2 regions of the Prevotella heparinolytica genome follow, and region 2 is predicted to be linked to the other one. Evidence: riboswitches for the same ligand, from Rfam matches in the RefSeq annotation. Region 2 holds a riboswitch; the other holds the start of a gene.
The links. Region 2 has a riboswitch for thiamine pyrophosphate ahead of thiS (sulfur carrier protein ThiS). Riboswitches for the same ligand answer to the same signal wherever they lie in the genome.

Region 1: linked by a shared signal. The riboswitch ahead of C3V43_RS07385 (TonB-dependent receptor) and the one ahead of thiS (sulfur carrier protein ThiS) in region 2 are both predicted to bind thiamine pyrophosphate.

The regions. Positions count from the first base shown of each region.
Region 1 is NZ_CP027234.1:1,778,563-1,781,978, forward strand. It holds gene C3V43_RS07375 (DMT family transporter) at 1-435, shown strand, start outside; gene C3V43_RS07380 (mechanosensitive ion channel family protein) at 461-1,330, opposite strand; TPP riboswitch at 1,565-1,661, shown strand; gene C3V43_RS07385 (TonB-dependent receptor) at 1,695-3,416, shown strand, end outside.
Region 2 is NZ_CP027234.1:749,371-752,786, forward strand. It holds gene C3V43_RS03065 (thiazole synthase) at 1-757, opposite strand, end outside; gene C3V43_RS03070 (thiamine phosphate synthase) at 798-1,430, opposite strand; gene thiS (sulfur carrier protein ThiS) at 1,436-1,633, opposite strand; TPP riboswitch at 1,704-1,796, opposite strand; gene fabD (ACP S-malonyltransferase) at 2,004-2,891, opposite strand.

The sequences.
Region 1 (3,416 bases), 1.0 Mb from region 2:
TATATTGTGGGTGTAAACCGACCAAGGCTGAAAGATGTAGCCACACTGAAGATTACTTTCTACGTATTGTTATTCGGATTATCGCTCTTTCTGGTTCGTGTAGACTTCGGACAAAGCCTGTACACCGTCGATAAATGGTATTTATGGGGCAATCTGTTCGCTTTGGCCGTGTTTCCCACCGCCATCTCCTTTTTCTGCACCACACAAGCCATTCAGTACATCGGCTCCACTCCGACAGCCATCCTCGGCGCTTTGGAGCCTGTGACAGCCGTGTTTTTCGGAGTAACCATCTTCGGCGAGTCGTTCACACCCAGACTGTGCTTCGGAATAGCGCTGATTATCCTGTCCGTGACACTCATCATAGCCGGTAGCAATATCACCTCTTATCTGGTACGTTTCAGAAAGCTTTTTCCAAGATTGCCGATAAAGAGATAAAGAACACAGGAGGAAACCGCCGGCATCAATCCTTTGCCTGATGCACTGTCAACTGCGGGAACGGGAAACTGATGCCCTCTTTGTTGAATTCCGAATAGATAATCCTGTTCATATCGAAATAGACACCCCAATAGTCTTGGCTCTTCACCCAAACACGGATAACGACGTTTACGCTGCTGTCTGCCAAGGCATGGAGAGCCAGGAAAGGTTCGGGAGTATTCAGTATGCGTTTATCGGCTGCAATGATGCGACGCACAGTTTCCTCCACCTTATTATAATCTTCACCGTATTCCACACCGATAACCCAGTCCACACGACGGGTATCTTCCTTACTATAATTAATCACCGTACCGCTGCTCAAAGCCCCGTTGGGGATGTAAATCACTTTGTTATCGGCTGTGGTAAGAATCGTGTGAAAGATCTGGATTTCGCGCACCGTACCCGACACGCCCTGACTCTCAATCCAATCACCCACTTTATAAGGACGAAGCAACAGGATGACAAGTCCGCCTGCGAAGTTCTGCAAGTTTCCGGACAAGGCCATACCGATGGCCACACCGGCCGATGCCAGCAAGGCGGCAAACGAGGTGGTCTCTATCCCTAACTTTCCGATGACAGCCACTACCAGCAATACTGTCAGCAGGATGTTGACCAAACTTCTCACAAAGCTCTGTATACCGGCGTCAATGTTTCTTTTCACCAAGACTTTGGCAATAAACTTCTTAATGAGGGATATCAGGATACGCCCGATAAAATAGATTATCGCGGCACTAATGATACGTCCGCCGATATCCACGCCCCAACCCATCATTTTTTCCACAAGATATTGCAATTTGCTGAAACTTAATTCAGACGCTTGGTCGGTAATAGCCGACAATAATAAAGGTAACAACATACTTCGCTCTTGATTATGTTAGATTCAAACACGATTCCAAGAATCGGCCTTCAATTCCACTCTCGGTTCTTTTGCCGTGGCTTCTTTCCCTTCTCTTTTCTGTCTCCAAAAGAAGATATGAAAGAACACCGGACTAAACAGTGCCGGATTATTGACATGCAAAAGTAGTGAATAGCTTCGAAAATCCTCTACATTGCTTGTCACTTTCGACAGAAAATCCTACTTTTGCCCCCGATTTCAACGAAGGGGTGCCCCAACATGACGGGCTGAGATCATACCCATTGACCTGATCCGGGTAATGCCGGCGGAGGGAAAAGAGAAGAAAAGTTCCCCTTTTCTATATTAATCTAAACAAATATTGCAAATGAAGAGAAATGCAATGGCAGTCTGCCTGCTGACGGCAGCAATCAGTATCTGCGCACAGACCCACGAAAAGGACAGCATGCGGGTTGTGAACTTGCAAGAGGTGGAAATCATCTCCACACGAGCCACGGGAACCACACCGGTAGCATTCACCAATATCGGTAAAGAGCAGTTGAAAAAACAGAACTTCGGTCAAGACCTGCCCTATCTGCTAAGTATGACACCCTCTGCCATCACCACCAGCGATGCCGGAGCGGGAGTCGGTTACACCACGTTGCGAGTACGCGGCACGGACGGAACACGCATCAACGTCACCGCCAACGGAGTGCCCATCAACGATGCGGAGAGCCACAACGTGTTCTGGGTGAATATGCCCGACTTTGCCTCCTCCGTCAAAGACATGCAGGTACAACGTGGCGCAGGCACATCGACCAACGGTGCAGGAGCTTTCGGCGCCAGTATCAACATGCAAACAGGCGACTTCTCACTCAAGCCGTATGCCGAATTCAATGGTTCATACGGTTCGTTCAACACCCGCAAAGCGACCGTAAAAGCCGGAACGGGATTGATTGACGGACATTGGTCGTTCGACGTACGCCTCTCAAACATCGGCACAGACGGATATATAGACAGGGCTTCCGTGGCCTTGAACTCCTACTACCTGCAAGGAGGTTATTACACGGACAACAGTTCCATCAAACTGATTACGTTTGCCGGCAAGGAGCGCACCTATCACGCTTGGAACTATGCCAGCAAGGAAGCGATGAAGACCTTCGGACGCCGCTTCAATTCATGCGGATATATGTATATCGAAGACAAAAACGGCAACGTACATCAGCCCGACATAACCTATGACTACAACCTTCCCAAAGTCACTCCGTTGCTGGAACAAGGCGGAAGACTCCACTTCTATGATGACCAAACTGATAATTATACGCAGAAGCACTACCAGTTGTTGTTCAACCACAATTTCACTTCACGGTGGAACCTGAACATCGGTCTGCACTACACCAAAGGCGACGGATATTATCAGGAATACAAAGGCAGGCGTACACTCTCCGAATACGGCATGCTTCCTTTTACACACAACGGTGAAACCGTAAAGAAAAGCGACCTTGTACGCAAAAAGGCAATGGACAACCGGTTCGGAGGAGGTATCTTCTCCGTCAACTACAAGACCGACCGCCTGTATGCCGCATTGGGAGGCGGTCTGAACCGATACGACGGCGACCATTTCGGCAAAGTGCTCTGGGTAAAGAACTACATCGGGATGCTGAATCCGGATAACGACTACTACCGCAACAACGCCATCAAGAACGACGGCAACCTCTATCTGAAAGCCAACTACGAGCTGTTTGGCGGACTCAGCGCCTACATCGACCTTCAATACCGCCACATCGGTTATAAGATAGACGGACTGAACGACAAATACGATTGGACAGCCGCCAATCCCGGCATGCAGAAGCTGAACATTGATGAAAAGTTCGACTTCTTCAATCCCAAAGCCGGCTTGTCATGGCAGATAGACCGTAACAGCCGCCTGTACGGTTCGTTCAGCGTGGCACATAAAGAGCCTACGCGCAACAACTACACCGACGGATACTTCACCAAACATCCCGCAGCCGAGCGTCTGTTCGACTACGAAATAGGATATACCTTTGCCAACTCGTGGCTGCACGCAGGCGCCAACTTCTATTACATGGACTACAAAGACCAGTTAGTG
Region 2 (3,416 bases):
TCAACGGTGAACTTGCCTCCGCCACAAAATTATCGGCCTGCACACCCGGCTTTGCCTCATAAGCCATGCGGCCCGCTTCCACGGCTTGTTTGAATGCTCTTGCCATGGCTACCGGATTGCCGGCTACGGCGATGGCGGTATTGACGAGGCAAGCCGCAGCGCCCATCTCCATTGCTTCGGCAGCATGACTCGGAGCACCTATGCCGGCGTCTACCACGACGGGGATGTTGGCCTGTTCGATGATGATTCGCAAGAAGTCGCGGGTTTGCAGTCCTTTATTCGTTCCGATGGGTGCACCTAACGGCATGACGGTGGCGGCGCCGGCTTCTTCGAGGCGTTTGCACAAAGTCGGGTCTGCCTGACAGTAAGGAAGCACCACAAATCCCAGCTTCACCAACTCTTCCGTAGCCTTCAGGGTCTCTACGGAGTCGGGCAGCAGATAACGAGGGTCGGGATGTATCTCCAGTTTCAGCCAATTTGTACCGAAAGCCTCACGTGCCATTTGTGCGGCAAAAACGGCCTCCTCGGCGTTGCGTACTCCCGAGGTATTGGGCAGCAACCGGATGTGAGGATGACAGATGTGTTTCAGCATATCATCCTCTTTGTCGTTCAGGTCGATACGCTTCATGGCCACCGTCACCATTTCTGCGCCGGATGCCAGAACGGACTGTTCCATGACATCGTTGGAATAAAACTTTCCCGTTCCCAAAAACAAGCGGGAATTGAATTCACATCCCGCAATCACTAATTTTTCCATATTGGTGTATTTGTTGTTTTGTTGTTGGCTATTTCCATGTTTATTGACGACTTCCTTGCACGAGCCTAATGATTTTTTTCATTTCTTCCACCGGCTGATGGGCGCTCAGCACCGCGCCCGAAAGGGCAATCCCGCCAACGCCTGTCTGCATGACAGCCGGAATGTCTTCCGCCGTAATTCCTCCGATGGCCACTACCGGCAAGTATATGTCCGCTTTCCGCATTTGGCCGAGAATGTCCATATAGCCCTCTATTCCCAATATCGGACTCAAGTTTTTCTTGGTGGCGGTGTAGCGAAAAGGACCGCAACCTATGTAGTCGGCACCTGCCGCATGGTGCATCCGTATATCCTCAAACGTATTGGCCGTGCCGCCTATGATGAAATTTCCGCCCAAAATACGGCGTGCCTCGGCTATGGGCATATCGTTTTTTCCAAGATGCACACCGTCGGCATGCAGTTTCCCAGCCAGCTCCACATGGTCGTCAATGATGAAAGTGGCTTCATATTGTCGGCAAAGGGCTTGTACTTTCAGGGCCACAGGCTCTATCTCTTCCACCGGTGTGTCTTTCATGCGCAGTTGCACCCAGCGGCAACCGCCCTCAAGAGCCATGCGTGCGGCATCCGGATGGGAATACCGTTCCGTATGATGGGTGATAAACTGAATTTGTGCCATGACAGTTACCCTCCGCAGGCGGCTTTAATGATGACGACGGACAGGGATTCATGCAGGACATGCGCCGGCCATTCCGCACGGGGCACCATGCGGTTGTCTACGGCAACGGCAATGCCTTGTGCCGGCAAGGAGAGTTCTTCAATAAGTTGCGCAAGGGTGGTGGCATCGGTTTCCACTTCTTTGCTGTTGACTGATACTTTCATTTTTTCTGTTTCTAAAAAAATAATGGAAGTAAACACAAAGAAGCGCGCCGTTACGGCAGATGCTTTTAGAAGAAAAGAAATATCCAATTCCTACGGCAGTACTAACTGCATCAGGTTCGAGGGTATGATCTCAGCCCGTCGAGGGGCACCCCTTTGTCTTTACGTTGGCAAAGATACAACAAAGAGGAGGCAAAAGCAAGTAATAGGGGAGATAAAAAAAGTTCTTTTATTCTTTTGCCTGAAAAGTATGGATTTCAGGCAAAAGAACAAAAGAACATAACAAAGAAGTCAGGAATAAAAGCCTGTTTAAACTTCACTTGCAAAGACAATGCAGCGTAAAATTTAAACAGGCTCTAAATCAGACTGAATATTATTCGATTCCGTGAGCGGATGCTTCGGGAGCGATTTTCTTGATTAATCCTTGCAAAACCGTACCGGGGCCACATTCCGTAAAGTCCGTAGCGCCATCGGCAACCATGTTTTTCACGGTTTGCGTCCAGCGTACCGAAGCCGTCAGCTGAGCCACCAGATTCTTTTTGATTTCTTCCGGATCGGTGTGGGGCAATGCGTCCACATTCTGATATACCGGACATTTCGGGGTATGAATGGCTGTGGCGTTGATGGCCGCTTCCAGTTCTACTTTGGCAGGGTTCATCAGCGGAGAGTGGAATGCGCCGCCCACTTTCAGGGGCAATGCACGCTTGGCACCGGCGGCCTTCATCAGTTCGCATGCTTTGTCGATACCCGCCATAGAGCCGGAAATAACGATTTGTCCCGGACTGTTGTAGTTGGCAGCCACACATACTTCGCCTTCGGCGCTTACCTGAGCGCAGATTTCCTCTACTTTCTCATCGGGCAGGGCAATGATGGCTGCCATGGTAGAAGGTTGTGCCTCACAGGCTTTTTGCATGGCCATGGCGCGGGCGTAAACCAGTTTCAGGCCGTCTTCAAAGCTCAAAGCGCCGGCGGCAACCAATGCCGAAAATTCGCCCAGCGAATGGCCGGCGGTCATTTCGGGTTTGAAGCCATCGCCCATGCAGAGGGCGGATATAACGGAGTGAAGGAATACGGCAGGTTGAGTAACCTTGGTTTGGCGGAGATCTTCGTCCGTACCGTTGAACATGATATCGGTGATGCGATATCCGAGGATATCATTTGCTTTTTCAAAAAGTTCTTTGGCCAAAGCCGAGTTTTCGTACAGGTCTTTTCCCATGCCCACGAATTGAGCGCCTTGACCCGGAAATACAAATGCTTTCATAATTTTACTTGTTTTAGTGTTTAATGAAAAAACTGCTGCAAAGGTATGCTTTTTCTTCACATAAACCATACGAAAGCAACGGAAAGTTCGCATTGCCGCACTTCAGAAGGGGTGATGCCGCACTTTACCGCCCTTATGCCCGCACTTTAAGAGACATAAGGTGTGGCAATGCAACTGCTATGCCGTGGGCTTTGCCCCGACAAAGTGCGGCCATTGTATTGCCGACATGTGACGCTATCGGACTTTCTCCGATTCTTTTGATTTTCATCTCCGCCTCCTCCACCGAAGGAGGGAGTATTTATAGGGAGGTTTATTCTTAATCTTATCTTCTCTCGCGCGCGATACTGAGTTCCACAATTAACTAATTGTTTCAGTGTATATTAAGGGCGTTTTTGGGCATTTTTGAATTGCTTGCCGGCTCGGAGTTGGTTTGGAGTTGGCTTGGAGTCGGCCGATAGTAGATTAGTTGTTCTTCCAGCCTCTTCGGGAGCGATGGATGAGGTGAGATTTACGAAGAAGGAAACT